DNA from 3 places in the Streptomyces sp. NPDC003077 genome. Region 2 is predicted to be linked to each of the others. Evidence: riboswitches for the same ligand, from Rfam matches in the RefSeq annotation. Region 2 holds a riboswitch; each other region holds the start of a gene.
What was found. Region 2 has a riboswitch for thiamine pyrophosphate ahead of thiO (glycine oxidase ThiO). Riboswitches for the same ligand answer to the same signal wherever they lie in the genome.
Positions count from the first base shown of each region.

Region 1: linked by a shared signal. The riboswitch ahead of ABZX96_RS21830 (thiamine ABC transporter substrate-binding protein) and the one ahead of thiO (glycine oxidase ThiO) in region 2 are both predicted to bind thiamine pyrophosphate.
Region 3: linked by a shared signal. The riboswitch ahead of thiC (phosphomethylpyrimidine synthase ThiC) and the one ahead of thiO (glycine oxidase ThiO) in region 2 are both predicted to bind thiamine pyrophosphate.

Region 1 covers NZ_JBEXNM010000033.1:32,617-39,885, forward strand. Annotated here, with positions in the region: gene ABZX96_RS21825 (iron ABC transporter permease) at 1-1,292, opposite strand, end outside; gene ABZX96_RS21830 (thiamine ABC transporter substrate-binding protein) at 1,346-2,431, opposite strand; TPP riboswitch at 2,526-2,635, opposite strand; gene rlmN (23S rRNA (adenine(2503)-C(2))-methyltransferase RlmN) at 2,669-3,775, opposite strand; gene ABZX96_RS21840 (AAA family ATPase) at 4,117-5,463, shown strand; gene ABZX96_RS21845 (phosphatidate cytidylyltransferase) at 6,254-7,269, opposite strand, start outside.
Region 2 covers NZ_JBEXNM010000007.1:80,893-88,161, reverse strand. Annotated here, with positions in the region: gene ABZX96_RS07400 (thiazole synthase) at 1-465, opposite strand, end outside; gene thiS (sulfur carrier protein ThiS) at 473-688, opposite strand; gene thiO (glycine oxidase ThiO) at 877-2,157, opposite strand; TPP riboswitch at 2,155-2,268, opposite strand; gene ABZX96_RS07385 (FAD-dependent oxidoreductase) at 2,564-3,736, shown strand; gene ABZX96_RS07380 (Rv2175c family DNA-binding protein) at 3,960-4,325, shown strand; gene thiE (thiamine phosphate synthase) at 4,774-5,424, shown strand; gene metF (methylenetetrahydrofolate reductase [NAD(P)H]) at 5,709-6,626, shown strand; gene ABZX96_RS07365 (hypothetical protein) at 6,687-7,269, shown strand, end outside.
Region 3 covers NZ_JBEXNM010000010.1:11,930-19,198, forward strand. Annotated here, with positions in the region: gene ABZX96_RS09550 (DUF5326 family protein) at 1-225, shown strand, start outside; gene ABZX96_RS09555 (SsgA family sporulation/cell division regulator) at 396-821, shown strand; gene ABZX96_RS09560 (YibE/F family protein) at 862-2,430, opposite strand; TPP riboswitch at 2,502-2,655, shown strand; gene thiC (phosphomethylpyrimidine synthase ThiC) at 2,649-4,418, shown strand; gene ABZX96_RS09570 (hypothetical protein) at 4,717-5,604, opposite strand; gene ABZX96_RS09575 (metallophosphoesterase) at 5,804-6,874, opposite strand; gene ABZX96_RS09580 (LacI family DNA-binding transcriptional regulator) at 7,169-7,269, opposite strand, start outside.

The DNA.
Region 1 (7,269 bases), on a different contig from region 2:
AGGACGGGCAGCATGGTCCGGACGACGAACGGCACGCCCACCAGCGCCTGCGCCAGCGGCACCAGCCACCAGGAGGAGCGCAGGTCCAGCGGCGGCTCGTCCAGCGTGATCAGGAAGCCGAAGCCGACGGTCACCGCGGACACCCCGAGCGGCAGCATCAGCAGCGCGTCGAAGCCGCGCAGCAGCCGGCCGCCGTCCCGGCGGGCCAGCGCCGCCGCCGCCAGTCCGCCGACCACCAGGGCGATCGCCGTGGCCGCCGCCCCGTAGGACAGCGAGGTCAGCACCGCGTTCAGGGGCGCCCCGGAGAAGGTGCCGTTCGCGTCGGTGGAGGTCAGCGCCCGGTAGAAGGCCAGGGTGTGGCCGCCCTCCCCGGCGAAGGAGCGTTCCACCAGGACGAGCAGCGGCAGCACCAGAAGGACGGCGACGAGCAGCAGCGTCCCCCACAGCAGCGCCCACTGCCCGGTGCCCCGCGGCCGGCGGGCGGTGCGGGCCGGGTCGACGAGGGTGAGCGCCGTCTCGCGGCGGCGCACCGTCCAGGCGTGCAGGCCCAGCAGCGCGAGCACCGCGGCGAACTGGAGGAGGGTGAGCACCGCCGCCGTCGGCAGGTCCAGGAAGTCGGCGGTCTGCCGGTAGATCTCCACCTCCAGGGTGGAGAACCTCGGGCCGCCCAGGATCTGCACCACCCCGAAGGAGGTGAAGGTGAACAGGAACACCATCAGGGCCGCCGCCGCGACGGCCGGCCCGAGGGCGGGCAGCGTCACCCGCCGCCAGGCCGCGAACCGCCCGGCGCCCAGCACCCGCGCCGCCTCTTCCTGGCGCGGGTCGAGCTGGGCCCACAGTCCGCCGACGGTGCGGATGACGACGGCGTAGTTGAAGAAGACGTGCGCGAGCAGGATCGCCCACACCGAGGTGTCCAGCCGCACCCCCCACAGCTCGTCCAGCACCCCGCCGCGCCCGAGCAGCGCCAGGAACGCCGACCCGGCCACCACGGTCGGCAGCACGAACGGCACGGTCACCACGGCCCGCAGCAGTTGCTTGCCCCGGAAATCGAAGCGCGCGAAGACGTACGCGCCGGGGAGCGCGAGCAGGAGCGTGAGCCCCGTCGAGGCCGCCGCCTGCCACAGGGTGAACCACAGGACGTGCAGCACGTCCGGGTCGGTCAGCACCTCCCCGGCCCGCGCGAACTGCCAGTTCCCGCCGTCCTTCAGGCCGCGCCCGACGATGGCCGCGACCGGGTAGGCGAAGAAGACCCCGAAGAAGACGAGCGGCACCACCAGCAGTCCCAGCCGCACGGCCGCGGACCGCCCCCGGCGCCGCCCCGACGCCTTCCTTCTTCGGGATACCGCTACTTCAGAACGAGGGAAGACCACTGCTTGATCCACTGCTCACGGTGCTCGGCGATGTCCTGCGGCGGCACCGTCTCCGGCCGCTCGACCTTCTCCCCGTACTTCGTGAACAGCTCCGGCACCTCGGCGTCCGTCCGCACCGGGTTGACGAACATCTTCAGCGGCACGTCCTCCTGGAACGCCTTGCCCACCAGGAAGTCCAGCAGCGCCTTGCCGCCCTTCTCGTTCCGCGCGCCCTTCAGGAGGCCCGCGAACTCGATCTGCCTAAAGCACGTTCCGGTGGCCACACCGGTGGGCGCCTCCTTGGGGGCGGGCTTCTTGCCCAGCACCTCGACGGGCGGGCTGGAGGCGTAGGAGACCACCAGAGGCTTGTCGCCCTTGCCGCGGCCGGCGCCCGATCCGGAGAACCGGTCGTTGTAGGCCTGCTCCCAGCCGTCGACCACCTCGACGCCGTTGGCCTTGAGCTTCTTCCAGTAGTCCTGCCAGCCGTCCTCGCCGAACGCGCCGATGCTGCCGAGCTGGAAGGCGAGCCCCGGCGAGGAGGTCGCCGGATTCTCGGTGACGAGCAGGTCCTTGTACTGGGGCTTGACGAGATCGGCGAAGGTCTTCGGCGGCGCGATCCTGTGCTCGGCGAAGTAGGCGCGGTCGTAGTTGACGCAGGTGTCGCCGTAGTCGACGGGCGTCACCCGGTGCTCGTCCTTGTCGAGCTGGAACTCCGCCGGGACCTTCGCGAGGTCCTTGGCCGCGTACGGCGTGAAGATGCCCGCCTTCAGACCGCGCGAGAGCAACGTGTTGTCGATCCCGAAGAAGACGTCGCCCTGCGGGTTGCCCTTGGACAGGATCGCCTGGTTGACGGCCTGCCCGGCGTCCCCGCCCTTGCGCCGTTCGACCTTGTAGCCGGTCTGCCGGGTGAACTCCTTCAGGACGGCGTCGGAGACGGCGAAGGAGTCGTGGCTGACGAGCGTGACGGTCTTGGCGTCCGCCTCACCGCCGCTGCCGCCGCCCGATCCGCCGCACGCGGCGAGCGCGGTCATACCGGCCGCGACGGCGAGCGCGGTGGCGGTGAGCCGGGTCTTGGTGGTCACTGGATTCCTCCTGGCTGGCCAGGAAGAGACGCGGCCCCGCGCGAAGGCCGCGCGTCCACACGAAACGGACGAACGACCCCGCGCGGGGCGCAACAGCATGAGGAGACCGAACTTCCTACCCGGAATGACCCGGGCGAGGTTCAAGGGTCTGCGGCCCAAAGGTTGCCGCACTCTCAGCGCTGTGGCGCTCCCCTGTCGGAATGTGCATTTGTTCGATCACACCGTATCAGCGGACGGTCAGCGCTCCGAGGCCGCGAGCTGCCCGCACGCCCCGTCGATCTCCTGCCCGCGGGTGTCCCGGACCGTCACCGGCACCCCGTACGCCTCGATGGCCCGCACGAACGCCTTCTCGTCCTCGGGACGGGACGCCGTCCACTTCGAGCCCGGCGTCGGGTTCAGCGGGATCAGGTTGACGTGCACCCGCTTGCCCTTGAGCAGCCGGCCCAGCAGGTCACCGCGCCACGCCTGGTCGTTGATGTCCCGGATCAGCGCGTACTCGATCGAGACCCGGCGCCCGGACTTCTCCGCGTACTCCCACGCGGCGTCCAGCACCTCCCGCACCTTCCAGCGCGTGTTGACGGGGACCAGCGTGTCCCGCAGCTCGTCATCGGGCGCGTGCAGCGACAGCGCCAGCCGGCACTTGAACCCCTCGTCCGCGAACCGCCGCATCGCCGGGACCAGCCCGACCGTCGAGACGGTGATGCCGCGCTGCGAGATCCCCAGCCCGTCCGGCTCCGGGTCGGTCAGCCGCCGGATCGCGCCGACCACCCGGTTGTAGTTCGCCAGCGGCTCGCCCATGCCCATGAACACGATGTTCGACAGCCGCGCCGGCCCACCGGGCACCTCGCCGTCACGCAGCGCGCGCATCCCGTCGACGATCTGGTGGACGATCTCGGCGGTGGACAGGTTGCGGTCCAGCCCCGCCTGCCCCGTGGCGCAGAACGGGCAGTTCATACCGCACCCCGCCTGCGAGCTGATGCACATCGTGACCCGGTCCGGGTACCGCATCAGGACGGACTCCACGAGCGTCCCGTCGTGCAGCCGCCACAGCGTCTTGCGCGTGGTGTCGTCGTCACAGGAAATGTGCCGCACCACACTCATCAGGTCCGGCAGCAGCTCCGCGGCCAGCTTCTCCCGCGCCGCGGCCGGGATGTCGGTCCACTGCGCCGGGTCGTGCGCGTACCGCGCGAAGTAGTGCTGCGAAAGCTGCTTGGCCCGGAAGGGCTTCTCCCCGATGGCCGCCACCGCCTCACGGCGCTCGGCGGGACTGAGATCGGCGAGGTGCCGCGGCGGCTTCTTGGCTCCGCGCGGCGCGATGAAGGTGAGTTCTCCTGGTGCAGGCATGGTTCTTCAAGTGTCGCAGATCCACTCGTGGGGCCCTGGCGAGAGAGGGGTGGGGGTGGTCACCCGTGGGTGCCGACTGTCAGCGTTGGTTGGCCTCGCACGGCCCAGGGACGGCCCAGAGACAGGGAAGTCCATCCCCCGCGGCATGGCTGCGATCTCCGCCAGCGCTATGACGTTCGGCAACGGTTGGATCCGGATTGCATGGCGCAGTCTCGCAGAATCACCTTACTCTTCGTAGCGAATCGACTATCCTGCGCATTGACCCGCATGCTTTTAGTTGCTGACGCGAGTGGTGACATATGGCGGCAATATCTCAGGCTTCCTTCAAGCTCTGGCAGGGGATGAAGAAGTTCACCCCGGACATCCAGGTGGAGTCTCTGGAGTTCGGCAGTGGATCACCCTTTCCCGGGCAAAGCATCGAACTTGCACCCTTCACTATAATCTCCGGGCTGCACGGATCAGGGAAAAGCACCTTGCTGAAATGCATTTCGCAGTCACTTTGGTCCAGAGCTTGGAGATCCGACCAGCCGCCCTTTTTGGACATCGAAAACAGAGATAGTCCGCTCGGTGGAAGTGTCCGTGTCACAGTGCGCATGAAGGACGAGGGGATCTGCTACTCCGTAAATCTAGAGCGCAGGGAGGGGGAGGATGAAAGTCCAGCTAAGGTATGGCCGGACGTTCACACCACGATTGAAGTTCCGACTGAGATATCCATGTTCTTTCAAGACTCACGAAGGAAAAGCGTCCTTAACCTTCAAGATGGAGATGACTGGCTGCAAACCAGAAGATATCTGGATGCCCTGAGGGACATTCTTGGGATCTCGTACGAGGAGGTAATTTATCATCCGGTTAGAGTTGACAAGCAGCTTGGCCCCATCTTCCCATTCGTGCGAGCCCGGCGAAGAAATGACTGGATCGACTCATTCTCGATGAGCTACGGCGAACTTTCGGTGCATAGAATGAGATGGTTCGTGAGGCACCCTTACGAAAACACCGTAGTAATCTTGGATGAGCCGGAATCAAGTATTGCCCCCCGCGGGCATGCGGCCCTCGCCGATGACCTCGCTCGCCTGGCACGCGCTTCCCGGGTACAAGTGATTGCGGTCACCCATTCACCTAGCTTCATCACTAGAGTCCCACTAGAATTCGTGCGAATCTGTGTGCGCCGCAACGACGATCCATTGATCCTGCGCCCATCTCGCGAAGCAGATCTGCATGAATTGCTGGGCGTGGAAAGTCACCTCCGAGCGATTATCTTCGTTGAAGACGAAGTAGCGGGCGAGCTCCTGAAACTTATACTCTCTGCGCACAGCTTCAGGGGTGGAAACGAAGTCGAGGTGATTGACGCGGGCTCTTGGAATGATGTGTTGATCGCCGCCGCAAGCCTGTCGCGCTCCAAAAGAGTTCGATCCACTGCTGTCATTGATGGCGATCAGCGCGAAGCGCTAAAAGGAAAAGAGGTTGGTCGCGACGCTCTGTTTCTTCCCGGATTCGAGCCGCCCGAACAGGTGCTAATACGGAACGCGATGCAGTACCCGAAGAGTTGGCCAATATGTTGGGCTGTTCGCAAGATTCCGTCATCATCTACTTGTCTGAACTCGCAGGGATGGACCACCATAGGTGGTTGGAGACCTTGGCGCGACGGACAGGTAATGACTGGCGATACTGTCTACGCTCGGCCTTTTTGATCTGGCACAGGCGCCCTGAGAATAAGGCGGACGCAGAAGCTCTGGTTAGAGAAATAGAAAAACGAGTTTGTTAGCCAGCTCAGGTTTCTCTGTGATCCCGGAAGTATACGGGTGCCACAAATAGGCCCGCCCCCTGACCTTGGATCGGCCAAGGCTATTAGAGGTGCTCTAGTTACTAACGTGGGCGATGCCGCAAACCACATCACGCACCACTCGCCCCAGCTCCCATCCCGTCTGCCGTCGACCCACACACCGTGGAGCGGGCGTGATTCAGGGCGTCAAGGTGGAGCGCGCCACTGTACGAACGACCTTGACGCCCTGGGCCGCGACTGCTCGGCTCTGCCTGGGTCGATGGCAGACGGGATGGGAGTTCCCGCACCAGCCACTCACGGCCAGCACTCGCGGACGGCGCCCCCGCCATCCTGGAGCCTGAGCGCCCCCGCCGGAGGCACGTCCTTGGCCCGCGGGTGACTCCCTCGCTTCTGCCCGCTGCACATAGCGCGCCGCCGGGCGCGGCCAGCCGGGGCGCAGACAGGAGGCAGGCCGCGCCGCAGAGGCGGCGCGCGCCCGCGCCGCGCGCGGGCACTTGATGAAGTAGGGAAAGTCTTACCGCACTGCGGTCAGTCCTGCGTGATCACGCAGCTCGGCTCTCCGGCCGCTGGCCATGCTCCAGGTAAACGGGTGCAGGCATGGTTCTTCAAGTGTCGCAGACGCACGACGAGGGGCCTGCCGCCTCACGATGACAGACCCCTCACACCCGCGCCGGGACGCCGGCCCCGTTCCCGTGGCCTCAGCCCGACCCCACGAACACCACGAACAGCAGCCAGACCACCGGAGCGGTCGGCAGCAGGGAGTCGAGGCGGTCCATGATGCCGCCGTGACCGGGCAGCAGGGTGCCCATGTCCTTGATCCCCAGGTCCCGCTTGATCATGGATTCGCCGAGGTCGCCGAGCGTGGCGCTGACCGCGACCGCGAGCCCCAGCACCAGCCCCTGCCACCAGGCGCCGCCGTCGATCAGAAGCTGGACGGCCACCGCTCCGGCGACCATCGCGAAGAGCACCGCGCCGACCAGGCCCTCGCGGGTCTTGCCGGGGCTGATGCGCGGGGCGAGCTTGTGCTTGCCGAACCGCCAGCCGACCGCGTAGGCACCGGTGTCGCTGACGACGGTGAGCAGCAGGAAGATCAGCACCCGCTGCGGGCCGTCGTGCGCCGCCAGCATCAGGGCCACGAACGTGGCCAGGAAGGGGACGTAGAAGGCCGCGAACACCCCGGCCGTGACATCCCTCAGGTAGTTCTCGGGCGCGTCCGTCATCCGCCACACCAGGACGGCGAGCGCCGTCAGCGCCATCGCCACCCACGCGCCCTCGGCCCCGCGCACGTACCCGGCGACGACCATCGCCACGCCGCCGACGGCCAGCGGGACCAGCGGCACCTTGATGTCCTTGCGCTCCGACAGCCGCGAGGTCAGCTCCCACAGGCCGACGACCACCGCCACCGCCATCACGCCCACGAACAGGTGCTTGTAGACGAAGAGGGTCAGCAGGATGACCGCCCCGAGACCGACGCCCACCCCTATCGCCGCGCGCAGGTTGCGGCCCGCGCTCTTCTTCCGGGGCTTGCCGGGGTCCTGCGAGCGGTCGGGCCCGTGCGGAGTGGAAGGCATGGGCTCCTGCGGCTGGTCGTCGCGGAAGAGGGGGCCGCTCAGCCGAGCGGCCCCCCGGTCGTCCCGGTCGTCGTCCTGGTGTCCGCCCGCGTCGGGCACGATGGGCATGGGCCGAGTCTGCGCCGTGTCGGCCCAGTCCCGGA
Region 2 (7,269 bases):
GCCCAGCGGCATGATCGCGGCGCAGCCCGCGTCCTCCAGCTTGCGGGCCAGCACGGGATCGTCGTTCGTGTAGGGCAGGACGACGAAACCGTCGTCCACCAGGGTCTCCGCGGCGTCCAGCAGCTCCACCGGGTCGGGGAGCAGCGTGCGCTCGTCGGCGACCACTTCGAGCTTGATCCAGTTGGTGCCCAGTGCCTCGCGGGCCAGCCGGGCGGTGAGCACCGCCTCGCCCGCCGTGAAGCACCCCGCCGTATTGGGCAGGACGCGGATCCCGTGCCGTTCGAGTACGGACAGGACCGAGCCCTGCACGGTCGGGTCCAGTCGCCGCATGGCAACCGTGGTCAGCTCCGTACCGGAGGCGATCAGCGAGCGCTCCAGAACGTCCAGGCTGGGCGCTCCTCCCGTCCCCATGATCAGACGGGAGTGGAAGGTGGTGTCGGCGAGGGTGAGCAGATCGTCGGCCATGGTGGGATCAGCCTCCCTGCACGGCGGTGAGGACCTCGACCCGGTCGCCGTCGCCGAGCGGCGTGGCGGGCCACAGGCTGCGCGGCACGACGGCTTCGTTGAGCGCGGCGGCCACGCCACTGGGGGCCTGGGTGAGGGTGGCGACGAGCCGGTCGAGGGTGAGTCCGCCCGGGATCTCCCGGGACTCGCCGTTGACGGAGACGGACACGGTGGTGGCGGTCACTGGCGGGGCCTTCCTTGTGCGGGCGGGTGTGAAGACAGATGGGTGTTCATGAGAAAGCCGCGTTCGCTGAGGGGGAGGGGGAGGGGGTGGGAGGGCGTTGGGTGAGGGGGCCACAGGCATGGCGGCGGCCCCATGGGTGGCGGGGCACGAGGCATACAGGAGGAGCGGCGGGCCTTATGGGGGCACCGTTACGCCGACTGCTCCTGAAGCGCGCCTTCCCGCGCCCCCGCATTGAGGCCGTGCTCGCCGGAAAGGGCACGTTCCCCGGTCGCCGTGCCGCCCGTCCCCGTCCCTGCACCCGTCATCGGCGGGAAGCGGTCGGGCGTGAACGGACGGGCCTCCTCCGGGAGCCGCCCCGAGACCAGCACCTCGGCCATCACCTCGCCCGTGATGGGGGTGAGCAGCACGCCGTTGCGGTAGTGACCGGTCGCCAGAAGGAGGCCCGGCAGCGTGGTCGGCCCCAGGAGCGGCGCGTTGTCGGGGGAGCCGGGCCGCAGTCCGGCGCGGGTCTCCACCAGGGGCAGCTCGGTGATGCCGGGCAGGAGTTCGTGCGCGTCCCGCAGGAGTTCGTAGACGCCGCCGGCCGTGACGGTGGTGTCCCAGCCCATCTCCTCGCTCGTGGCGCCGAGCACCAGCTCGCCGTTCTCCCGAGGCACCAGGTAGACGGGGCCGCCGCGCACCACGGCCCGGACGGTCCGGGACAGGAACGGCGGGGCCCCGGCCGGTCCGGCCGGCATCCGCAGCCGCAGGACCTGGCCCTTGACGGGGCGGACCGGCGGCAGCACGGCGTCCGGCACCCCGGCCAGCCGCCCGCTGAGGCTGCCCGCCGCCAGCACGACCTGACCGGCCGTCAGGACCGTCCCGTCGGCCAGCTCCACCCCCTTGGCCCGCCCCGCGGCGACGATCAGCCGTTCGGCCTGAGCACGGTGGAAGGCGACCCCGGCGCGCTCGCAGGCGGTGAGCAGCGCGGCGGTCAGCCGCCGCGGGTCCACCTGGTGATCGCCGTCCACCCGCAGGCCCCCGCGCACGCCGGGCGCGAGCATCGGCTCCAGGCGGCGGCACTCGCGCCCGTTCAGCCACTCGGATTCCAGGCCCGTTCGGTGCTGGAGGGCGTGGAGTTCGCGCAGGTGGGCGCGGTCGTCGGCGTCGAGGGCGACGGCGAGCGTGCCGCACCGCCGGTAGCCGACGTCCTGTCCGGTGGCCTCCTCCAGTTCGGCGACGAATCGCGGATAACGGCGTGCCGAGGCGAGGTTGAGTCCCAGGAGGGTCTCCTCGCCGTAGTGCAGTTCGCTGACGGCGGCCAGCATCCCGGCCGCCACGTGCGCCGCCCCGCCCCCGGGCGCCGGGTCCACGACGGCGGCGCGCAGGCCCCGCAGGGCCGTCCGCCAGGCCGTGACCAGGCCGATGACGCCGCCTCCGACGACCAGGACATCGGGGTGCGGTGCGGTTGTCGCAGCAGGTGCGTGCATGGGTGTCCAGCCCCTCCCTTCGCCGGCATGACCCGGATCAGGTTCGTACGGTCGGAGGCCGCAGCAGCCTCCCTCTCAGCCCGATGCGTCAGGGCTCCCGCGAGTGCGTGTTCCCGTCACCCTAGTACGGGCCGCCGACGGGTCGTAAGGGAGCGCCCCCTCGGGCACCGGCGGGGCGCCTGAGGGCGCGGAGGGGCGGATCGGGCGCCCTGAGATGGTGCGCGACCGGCGTCCGGGCTTCTCTCGTGCCCCGTGTCACCGGTGGTCACGCTGTGTCGCACATCTCGTCGCGCGGTGCTGCGAACGCCGAAAGATGCCGTTTTACAGTGATCGGGTGAGCGAGCAGAGCAAGGCCTTCGAGACCACACCTGACCGCACGCGACGCGTTGTGATCGTCGGCGCCGGGATGGCCGGCGTCCAGACGGCGGTCGCGCTGCGCGAGCAAGGCTGGCGCGGAGTGATCACGCTCGTCGGCGCCGAGCCGCACCCGCCGTACGACCGGCCGCCGCTGTCGAAGGCGGTCCTGCTCGGCAAGGCCGAGGGCTCGGCCTTCGACGTGGACTTCCAGGCGCTCGGCATCGATCTGGACCTCGGTCGTTACGTCACGGGGCTGGCGGCCGGGGCCAAGGTGGTCGAGACGGACACCGGTCCGATCCCGTACGACCACCTCGTGATCGCCACCGGCGCCGAACCGGTCACACTGCCCGGCAGCGAAGGCGTGGACGGGGTCCACATGCTCCGCACCCTGGACGACGCCACGCGGCTGCGCCCCATACTGGCGGACCAGTGCGACGTGGTCGTCGTCGGCGCCGGATGGATCGGCGCGGAGTTCGCCACCGCGGCCCGCGAGGCCGGGTGCCAGGTCACCGTCGTCGAGGCCGCCGACCGCCCGCTGGCCGGCGCGCTGCCCGCCGAGGTCGCCGCCCATATGACGGGCTGGTACGCGGACTGCGGCGCGCGGCTGCACACAGGGACGCGGGTCGCCGCCATCGAGAAGGGCGCGGTCGCCCTCGCCGACGGCACGACGCTGCCCGCCGACGCCGTCGTGGTGGGCATCGGCGCCCGGCCCGCGACCGGCTGGCTGGCCGGTTCGGGCGTCGAACTGTCCCCCCACGACCGCTCCGTCCTGGCCGACGAGCGGCTGCGCACCTCCGTCCCCGACGTGTACGCGGTGGGCGACTGCGCCTCCTTCCCGTCCGCCCGGTACGGCAGCCGGCTGCTCGTCCACCACTGGGACAACGCGCTCCAGGGCCCCCGCACCGTCGCCGCCAACATCGCCCGCGGCGAGGCGGAGGGCCAGGTCTACGACCCGGTCCCGTACTTCTGGTCCGAGCAGTTCGGCCGCTTCGTCCAGTACGCGGGGCACCACGCGGAGGCGGACGAACTGATCTGGCGCGGCGACCCGGACAACGCCGCCTGGTCCGTGATCTGGCTGCGGGACGGCCGCCTCGTCGCCCTCCTCGCCGTCGGGCGCCCGCGCGACCTGGCGCAGGGGCGCAAGCTCATCGAGCGCGGCGCCGCCCTGGACCGCAGGCTCGCGGCGGACGCCTCGGTGCCCCTGAAGTCGGCGGTGCTGTGAGGCGCTGAGCCCCTGAAGTCGGCGGTGCTGTGAGGCGCTGAAGGCGACGCTCCGTCAGGTACGGGACGAGCGGAGACCCGGCCCTGGAAGGACCCGGGCCTCCGAAAAGCCGTGGGTTCACGGCCCTGCGGGGCGATGCGCCGGGTATCGGGCGGCGCCCGCCCGGCACCCCGAAGGCGATGCCCCGCTACCGACTGTCAGTGGGAGGTGGCAGGCTTGTCCCGTGACCGAGATTGACGCAAAGATCGATGGACTCGTCCCCGCCTGGCTCACCCTCCCCGACATCGCCGAACAGATCGGCGTCGAGGTGACCCGCGTGCGACAGCTGGTGAAGGAGGGCCAGCTGATCGCGGTGCGCCGCGGCGAGAACAGGGCACTGCACGTGCCGGCCGATTTCATCAAGGACGGCAAGGTCGTCAAGGGCCTTTCCGGGACGCTCACGCTCCTGCGGGACGACGGCTTCGCCGACGAGGAGATGCTGGAATGGCTCTTCACCGCCGATGAGACCCTGCCCGGCACGCCGGCGCAGGCGCTGCGGGAGAACCGCGGTACGGAGGTGAAGCGCCGGGCCCAGGCTCTCGCCGTCTGAAGCGGCCGTCCGACGTGTTCGTCCGACGTGTTCGTCTGACGTGTTCACCTGATGTGTTCGCCTGACGCTTTCGTCCCAGCCGGACGGCGAACCACGCGGTGGGGCCGGCCGAGACCGGCCCCACCGCCCCGGGCCAGGGGCGCGGATCTTCCCTTTCGCCCCCGCTTCCGGGGCCCCCTTCGCGGCGCTTGCGCCACCCTGTCCGCGGGGTCTCCCGGCCCCGGCTCGCGCGCCCTCCGCCGACCTGCGAGCGCGCTTTCCGCCCACCCGGAGCCTCCGCCCGTACGCACCTGCGTAATGTGGTCCGCGTTCCGACGCGTGGTGACGCCGACGTGTACGGCGCCGACGTACTGGACGCCGACCTGCCGGACGCCGACCCACGCACGCCGACGCGCGCGCGGCCGGAAGAAACCGGCCCGTACGCCCATGACCAGGGGGAAGCCGCCCGATGACCACCGCACGACAGGCCCTGGCCGACGCCCGTCTCTACCTGTGCACGGACGCCCGCAAGAAGCAGGGCGACCTCCCGCAGTTCCTGGACGCGGTGCTCACGTCGGGCGTCGACATCGTGCAGTTGCGGGACAAGGGCATGGAGGCCGGGGAGGAACTCGCCCACCTGGAGGTCTTCGCCGACGCCTGCCGCCGCCACGGCAAGCTGCTGGCGGTCAACGACCGCGCCGACGTGGCCCACGCGGCCGGTTCGGACGTGCTGCACCTGGGACAGGGCGACCTGCCCGTCCCGGCGGCGCGCGCCATCCTCGGTGAGGACGTGCTCGTCGGCCGCTCCACCCACGCGGAGGCGGAGGTGGACGCGGCGCTCACCGAGCCGGGCGTGGACTACTTCTGCACCGGCCCCTGCTGGCCGACCCCCACCAAGCCGGGCCGCCACGCCCCCGGGCTGGACCTGGTCCGGTACGCGGCGGCGGCCGAGCCGGCGCGTCCCTGGTTCGCGATCGGCGGCATCGACGCCGGCAACCTGGACGAGGTCCTGGCGGCCGGGGCCCGCCGGGTGGTGGTCGTCCGCGCCATCACGGAGGCCGACGACCCGGGCGCCGCCGCCGCGGAGCTGGCGAAGCGGGTCTGCGCGTACGGGAAGTGACCGGGTCCGCGTGTAGCGGGAAGTGGCCGGGGGCCGGGTGTACGGGAAGTGACCGGGGGTCGGGTGTACGGGAAGTGGCCGGGGCCGCGCGTCCATAGGTGCCCGGGGGCCGCGCGCCCATAGGTGCCTCGGCCGGATCGCCGAGCCGACGGTGGCGGTGTGCTGCCGCCGCGTGCGGACGCGGGGTGGCCGGGCGGTGTCCGATACGTGGACCGCAAAGCGGCAAAAGGGGCGTATCGCTGCCACTGGTTGGTGAGCGCCGGGCCGGTGGTTAACCTGCCGGTATGGCCCTAGGCACAGCTTCCACCAGGACTGATCGCGCACGAACCGTGCGCGAACTGCTTGCTTCCGGCAAGCGGTCGTATTCGTTCGAGTTCGCGGCCCCGAAGACGGAGAAGGGCGAGCGGACCCTGTGGAACGCCATTCGCCGGATCGAGGCCGTCGCGCCGACCTTCGTCTCCGTGACGTACGGCGCCGGCGGCTCGTCCCGTGAGGGAACGGTGCGGGCGACCGAGCGGATCGCCACCGAGACCACGCTCACCCCGGTCGCGCACCTGACCGCGGTCAACCACTCCACCGCCGAGCTGCGCAACGTCATCGGCCAGTACGCGGACGCCGGCATCCGCAACATGCTCGCCGTCCGGGGCGACCCGCCCGGCGACCCGATGGGCGAGTGGGTGCGCCACCCCGAAGGCGTGCGGTACGCCGTCGATCTGGTCCGGCTCATCAAGGAGTCGGGCGACTTCTGTGTGGGCGTGGCGGCCTTCCCCGAGATGCACCCCCGCTCGGTGGACTGGGACACCGACGTCCGGCACTTCGTCGACAAGTGCAAGGCGGGCGCGGACTTCGCCATCACGCAGATGTTCTTCTACCCCGAGGACTACTTCCGGCTGCGCGACCGGGTGGCCGCCGCGGGCTGCGAGACGCCGATCATCCCCGAGATCATGCCGGTGACCAATGTGCGGCAGATCGAGCGGTTCGCCCAGCTCAGCAACGCCACCTTCCCGCCCGAGCTGGCCGACCGGATCCTCGCGGTCCAGGACGACCCGGCCGCTGTACGCTCCATTGGTATCGAGTACGCGACGGAACTGTGTTCGCGTCTGATGGCCGAGGAGATTCCGGGGCTGCACTTCATTACCCTGAACCACTCCACGGCGACGCTGGAAATCTACGAGAACCTGGGCCTGCACCAGCGGCCGTGAGGGACCGCGACGGCGGTCCCTGACCGCGGCGGCCGGAGAGCGGCAGAAGATGGGGCGTACATGGGCTTGACGGTCCTCTACATCGCGTTCGGATTTGTCGCGCTCTGGCTCCTGGGCGAGGTCCTGCTCCAGTACAAGGCACCACTGCACTGGCGGCTGCTGGCGTTCGCCGGATTCCTCACGGTGGTCGCCGGGGTGGCATCGTCCCTGGTCGCCGTCATCGTGGCCGGCGCCCTCGTGTTCGCCGTCGGGCAGACGTACGTGACGCTCTCGGTCCGGCGCGGCGTCGCGGTGGGCTGGGCGCTGGGCGGCAAACCGGGGGAGAGCCGGCGGCGGAAGGGGGGCCGGGGCGGAGCCCCCGGCCGGTCCGCCCGCCGCGTCACGGCGCCCACCGGACCGGATCCGTCGCAGGCCGCGGGCGCTCCGGCCCCCGTCGGCGGGCCGACCGGGGTTCCCGCCTCCGGCCCGGCCGGTGCCCCCGCTTCCGACTTGGAGGCCACCGCCGCGTTCCCGGCGGTGTCCGACGCCCCGGACGCCGCGCCGCCATACGCCCCGCCCGTTCCCGAGGGCGCGGCCGGGCACGGTGGCCCCGGGGCGATGGACGACGCGACCCGGGTCGCCGACTACGCCGCCGCCTTCGACG
Region 3 (7,269 bases), on a different contig from region 2:
AGCGTGTTCGCGGGGCTTCCGTGGTGGGTGAAGTGGGTCGCGGTGCCGGTCGTGGTGCTCGTCGTCTTCGGCGGGCTGATCGGCAGCGTGGTCGGCTTCCTGGTGGGCCTGTTGTTCAAGATCCTGATCGCGGTGGTGCTGATAGCCGGGGTCGTCTACTTGGTGCGCCGGGCCAAGGGGGCTTCGTCCTCGTCGGCCTCCTCGTCCTCGAAGGGAGATTGGTGAGCCGGGGAGAGGGATGAACTCCACCGCCGGGACGCACGACACGACCGGCACGCCCATCAGTATCTAAGGGCTCACTCTTTGTGATCTGCTTGCATCTGACAGACGATGGCGGCAATAGGGCTACGGGGGATGATTCCCGGCCGTATTCGACCACTGCGGGGCAGAGGCTGATGACCGACACAGTGCAGGCAGAAGTGATTATGAGCTTCCTCGTGTCCGAGGAACTCGCCTTTCGGATTCCGGTGGAGCTGACCTTTGACAGTGCCGACCCCTACGCCATCCACTTCACCTTCGACTTGCCCGGGGACGCCCCGGTGACCTGGGCCTTCGGGCGTGAACTGCTCCTCGACGGGCTCAGCAGACCCTCCGGCGAGGGCGACGTGCGCATCGCGCCCTCCACGGCCGGTCGCCTCGGGGACGTCTTCATCGGCCTCCAGGTCGGGGACGAACGCGCGCTCTTCCGGGCCGGCGCCCCGCCCTTGGTGGCCTTCCTGGACCGTACGGACCGACTGGTGCCGATCGGACAGGAGGAGGTGCACGACACGCTGGAGACGATGTTGGACCGCATTCTTTCCGAGGCGCAGAAGGCGGGGTGAGGCACCGGTACGACGGCACCGGGAGCGCCCCGGGGCCCCGTCAGTGCTTGCGCCGCCGTCCCCGTCCCCCGCGCCTGGCCGCGGCCCGGCCGACGGGAGCGACCGGTACCGGGCCGGACAGCGGGTCCGAGGCGGGACCAGGCCCGGGCACACCCCCGGACGCCGCCGCCCGCTCCTCGCCGTACGGCGCGCCGGCCTCGTACGCCGCCGACGCACCGGACGCCGCCGACGCACCGGACGCGTACGCCTCCGCCCCGGCAGCAGGGGAGGGCGCACCACCACCGGGCACCACCGCCCGTCCCCGGCCCTTCGGCGCGCGACCCTTCGGTGTGCGGCCCCTCGCCGCGCGGCCTCCCGGCGTGCGGTCCGCCGAGACGACCAGCACCGCGAGCAGCGTGGTCAGCGGGACCGACGCCACCAGTCCCACGCTGCCGACCAGCGTGCGCACGATCTCCTCCGCGACCAACTCGCTGGTGGCCACGGTGCCGACGTCGCTGCGCGCGATGGAGAACAGCAGCATCAGCGGCAGCGCCGCGCCCGCGTAGGCGAGGACGAGGGTGTTCACCACCGACGCGATGTGGTCCCGGCCGATCCGCATGGCCGACCGGTACAGCGTGCGCCAGTGCGTGGAGGGATCGGCCTCGTGCAACTCCCAGACGGCGGCGGTCTGGGTCACCGTCACGTCGTCGAGGACGCCCAGCGAGCCGATGATGATGCCCGCCAGCAGCAGCCCGCGTATCTCGATGTCCGGGTAGAGGCCGTGCACGAGACCGGTCTGGTCGTCGGTGTTGCCGGTCAGCGCCGCCCAGCCGATGAACACCGAGCCGAGCAGCCCGATCAGCAGCAGCGAGACCAGCGTGCCGAGCGCCGCCACGGACGTGCGGGCCGTCAGGCCGTGGCACAGGTAGAGCGCGATCAGCATGATCGCGCTGCCCCCGACCACCGCCACCAGCAAGGGATTCGAGCCCTGGAGGATGGCCGGGAGGATGAACAGCGTCAGCACCCCGAAGCTCACCACCAGCGCGACCAGCGCGAGGACGCCGCGCAGCCGGCCGACCACCACGACCGCGCCGGCGAAGACGGCGGCGAGCACCCACATCGGGACGGTCCGGTTCACGTCCGTGACGGAGTACTGCAAATCCCGCGGCGCCTTGGGCGCGTAGGAGACCACCACGTCCTGCCCGGCCGTGTAGCGGCGGGAGGCGTCGGGCGTCACGATCGTCTCGAAGGTGCGGCCCTTGTCCTTGCCGGTCGTGACCTCGACCTTAGCCCGTTCGCAGCGGGCGCCGCGCTTCTCGGCGCCGGGCCGGGCGCCCGCGCCCCCCTGGGGCGGCGGCTGTGGCTGGGCGTGCACCGCGGCGCAGTCCACCTCGTCCACCGAAAGGACCTTGGCCTGCTCGGTGGGCTGGTCGAACCCCACACCGGAGGGCGCGTGCCCGGGCGCCCCGCCCGGCCACAGCAGGACCAAACCGGCCACGACCGCGGCGGCGAAGGGGATCAGCACCGCCGCGACGACCTTGCGCAGATGGCGGGAAACGGGCGCGGCGGGACCGTGCCCGTGCGCGTGCCCGTGGGAGTGGCCGGACGGGGAGGACTCGGTACGCGTCACCGTCCGATCATCGCAAGAACCGGCAGGGCCCCCTGTGCACCGCGCCACATCGGCGGCTACCGTAGGGGCACCTTTGCAATCGCGGGAGCTCGGAGCACCGGGCTGAGAGGGCGCTGACCTCCGTGGGCCGCCGGCACCAGCCGGCGTCGGACACGGAAACCGCTGCGTCGACCGCCGAACCTGTTACCGGGTAATGCCGGCGTAGGGAGTGGGTCTTCATGACTCTGCAGGATGCACGCGTGTCCGAAACCAGTGGCTCCGCCCAGGAGATCGGCTGGCACAAGGGCTACCTCACCGGTTCGCGGCCGGACCTCCGGGTCCCGGTCCGGCGGGTGCACCTCACCAACGGCAAGGACGTGACGCTGTACGACACGTCGGGGCCGTACACCGATCCGAACATCGAAACGGACGTCCGCCGCGGCCTCGCCCCGTTGCGGGAGAACTGGATCATCTCCCGGGGCGACACCGAGGAGTACCCGGGCCGCCCGCCGCGGCCCGAGGACGACGGCCTCAAGCACACCTCCCCGCGCGGCGGCCTGAAGAACCTCGACGCGGTCTTCCCCGGCCGCCCCCGGCTGCCCCGCCGCAGCCGGGACGGCCGCCCCGTCACGCAGCTCGCCTACGCGCGGCGCGGCGAGATCACCGCGGAGATGGAGTACGTCGCCCTCCGCGAGAACGTCACGCCCGAGTTCGTCCGCGACGAGATCGCGGCCGGACGTGCCGTCCTGCCGGCGAACGTCAACCACCCGGAGATCGAGCCGATGATCATCGGCAAGAACTTCCTGGTGAAGGTCAACGCCAACATCGGCAACTCCGCCGTCACCTCTTCCATCGAGGAGGAGGTGGAGAAGATGACCTGGGCGACCCGCTGGGGCGCGGACACGGTCATGGACCTCTCGACCGGCCGCAACATCCACACCACCCGCGAGTGGGTGCTGCGCAACTCCCCCGTCCCCATCGGCACCGTCCCCCTCTACCAGGCCCTGGAGAAGGTCGACGGCAAGGCGGAGGAGCTGTCCTGGGAGATCTACAAGGACACCGTCATCGAGCAGGCCGAACAGGGCGTGGACTACATGACGGTGCACGCCGGCGTGCTGCTGCGGTACGTGCCGCTGACGGCCCGCCGCAAGACGGGCATCGTCTCCCGCGGCGGTTCGATCATGGCCGCCTGGTGCCTGGCGCACCACAAGGAATCGTTCCTCTACACGCACTTCGAGGAGCTCTGCGAGATCCTGGCGGCGTACGACGTCACGTACTCCCTGGGTGACGGCCTGCGGCCGGGCTCGATCGCCGACGCCAACGACGAGGCGCAGTTCGCGGAGCTGCGCACCCTGGGCGAACTCAACACCATCGCCAAGCGGCACGGTGTGCAGACCATGATCGAGGGCCCGGGGCACGTCCCGATGCACAAGATCAAGGAGAACATCGACCTCCAGCAGGAGATCTGCGAGGAGGCGCCGTTCTACACCCTCGGCCCGCTGACCACCGACATCGCGCCCGCCTACGACCACATCACCTCCGGCATCGGCGCCGCGATGATCGCCTGGTGGGGTACCGCGATGCTCTGCTACGTCACCCCCAAGGAGCACCTGGGCCTGCCCGACCGCGACGACGTGAAGACCGGCGTCATCACCTACAAGATCGCGGCACACGCCGCCGACCTGGCGAAGGGCCACCCGGGGGCGCAGGAGTGGGACGACGCGCTGTCCGACGCGCGGTTCGAGTTCCGCTGGGAGGACCAGTTCAACCTGGCGCTCGACCCGGAGACGGCACGGGCCTTCCATGACGAGACCCTGCCGGCCGAACCGGCGAAGACGGCGCACTTCTGCTCCATGTGCGGGCCGAAGTTCTGCTCGATGAAGATCTCCCAGGACATCCGCCGCGAGCACGGCGGCGACCTGGCCGTCGACGTCGAGGCCGGGATGGCGGAGAAGTCGAAGGAGTTCGCGGCGGCGGGCAACCGCGTGTACCTGCCGATCGCCGACTGAGCGCACGGAGTACGGCGACGAGGGCCACGGACCGACCGGGAGCGGACTCCCCAGGCCGGTCGGCACCCGTAGCCGCACGCCGTCAGTAGCCGCCCCCCGCCCGCAGTCGGGCGGCCCGCGCATCCGCACGTCCGCCGACAACGGCGACAGCCGGGCCGCTGATCATCAGCGGCCCGGCTGCGCCGCACTGCCCGTGGTGGCCCGCCGTGCCGTCGCGGTCGGCCGCGTCTCCTCCGTTGCCCGGTGACCGCGTGGGCGGCACCTCGCGGCCTGCCCGGCGGCGGGCGGGTGTGGCGGGTCAGTCCGGCTGGTGGTCGGGACCTCCGTAGTCGGGGCTGGTGAAGTCCGGGCTGGTGAAGCGGGGTCGGGGAGCGGCGGGCGGTCCGCCGTCCGGGCTGGTGAAGTCGGGGCGCGAGTAGCCGAGGGCAGGGATCCGGCCTTCGGCTTCACTGCCGCGCCGCGGCACGTAGCGGGAGGCGCCGCGGACGGGCCCCATGGGTGGTTGCTTGAGTGCCTCGCGCAGGAACGGGTGCAGGCCGCGCTCCAGGAGGGCTTCGCGCCACGCCTCCCGGGCGAGCTCGACTTCCCGTGCGGGGCCCCGGACGTGCCCGGCGCGCGTCGACGTGGCGCCGTTGCGCAGGGCGGTGAGCACCATGCCGGCCATCGCGACGAGCAGCCCGGCGGCGGCGATGCCCCCGAACACCCAGCCGACGTTGATCAGCGGCTCGGCCGCGGTCTGTTCCGGCCCGACCCCCCGGAGGATGTAGCCGATGAGCAGGAACAGAATGGCGGCGACCCCGGCCAGGACCGGGGCCAAGACCATGATCACCGCGGTCAGTCCGGCGCCCGCGGGCTCGGCGGCGTCGCTCACGGCCGCGGCCAGGTCCACGTTCGCGGACGTGTTCCCCTGCTTCCCCTGACCGTTGCCGTTTCCGGCGGCCGGGGAGGCCGGGGCGCGCAGCTCGTCGCGGAGCTTGACGTAGTGCTGGTACTCGGCCGTCGCACAGGCGGCGATGGCGGTCGTGGCGCTGAGCGCCATGGTGCGCAACTGCTCGGTGTTGAGGCGGTTTCCCGCCGCGGAGGCCGGATCCGGTCGGTATTCCGCGGCGCGCAGCGCCTCATCGAGGAGCCGCGCGAATTCCGCGCGGTCCTCGTGTCGCAGGTGCGGAGCGCTGTTCATGTGCATCCCCCGATGCTCCGTAGGGCCGTACAGGCCGGCTGAGGCCGGGCAGTGGGCGGAAACGGAGGAGAGCCTGCTACGGATAGACCGATGGTAGAGCGCCCCCGGCACGGGGTGACAGGGTATTCGCGGAAATCGGGCCCGCTCCGACCGGCGCCCCCGATCCGCCGAATGCCGACCTGGCGTACACCTGCCCGGTCGGCGCTCAGTCAGTCAGGGGGAGTTGCACCACGAGGAGTTTTCCGGCCATCGTGACCCCGCCGTCCATGGCGATGGCCAGCCCGTCGGCGTACACGTGCGGTCCCGCGACCGCGATGCCGTCTCTCTCGTCGTCCTCCGTGCCGACCTCGCCCAGCAGGTAGGGGATCGGGCTGTGGCCGTGGACGACGCGCTCGCCGCCGTACGCGTCGAGCAGTTCGCGGACGGCCTGCGGGCCCGCGTCGTCGCGGAAGGCGAAGCGCTTGGTGAACTTGCGGAACAGTTCCCAGCACTCGTCGGCGTCGCCGCGGTTGAGCACCTCGTGGACGGTGTCGTTGACGTCCTCGATGGTCTGGCCGTACTCCAGGTAGGCGGTGGTGTCGGAGTGCAGGAGCAGGTTCCCGTCCTCCTCCATCACCGCGTCGAGGCGGGACATCCACTGGACGTGGTGGTCCTGGAGGCGGTCCATGTCGTTCTTCTGGCCGCCGTTGAGCAGCCAGGCCGCCTGGAAGGACGCGGTGCCGGCACCGGAGCCCACCGGGGTGTCGCCGAACCGCTTGGCGCCCAGCAGGAGCAGTTCGTGGTTGCCCATGAGGGCCTTGCAGTAGCCGCCGGCCGCCGCGGCCTCGGCGGAGAGCTGCATGACCAGGTCGATGACGCCGATGCCGTCCGGGCCGCGGTCGGTGAAGTCGCCGAGGAACCACAGGCGGGTGTTGCCGGCGGCCCAGGTGCCGTTGGCGTCGACGAGGCCCTCGGCGGCGAGCGCCGCGCGCAGCTCGTCGTAGTAACCGTGCACGTCACCGACGACATACAGGGGGCCCGGTCCGTCGGGTACGGCGGTCTCCGGGACCGCCGCCAGATCGACGGTCGGGCGGTCGATGAGGGTGTCCGTGCGGGTGGCTCCGCGCGGGCCGAGGACCGGCAGGTCGCGCTCGGTGGGGGTGTAGCCGTCGGGCAGCTCGCCGGCCGGCGGAACGGAGGGTGGCACGGGGGGCAGGGGCGGCACCGGAGGTGGTGCTGCCTCGGTCCACACCATGGGTCCTTGACCGGCCCCCTGAGTCATCGACCCCTCCACCATCGCGCCGCCGTGCACCTCGCGGACCTTGCCTGGTCGACGGCGGTCCGTGGTGTCGTGCGCCCATCATAGGAATGCCGCTCGCGGGTTGTGACGCACCAGGGGGTGGTGAATCGGCGGGCGCCCGGCATTCCTGGCTGTTTCGTCCTGGTATAGCGCTCTTTTTCGCCCTGCCTCCGGGAGTGTCCGGCGCTTTTCGGCACGCCGTACGCGTGGCCCGCGCCGGGAGTGTCCGGACGCCGTGGAAGCGGCCCGGACCGGCGGGATCCGCGGGCCGGACGCCCGTCCTTGCGCGGCTCAGGCGTCGGCCGGGCCGCGCGGGGGGCTGATGACCGCGCGCGGACGGTCCCGCTGGGAGGACGTGCGCACGATCAGGTCGGTCGGTATCACCTGCTCGA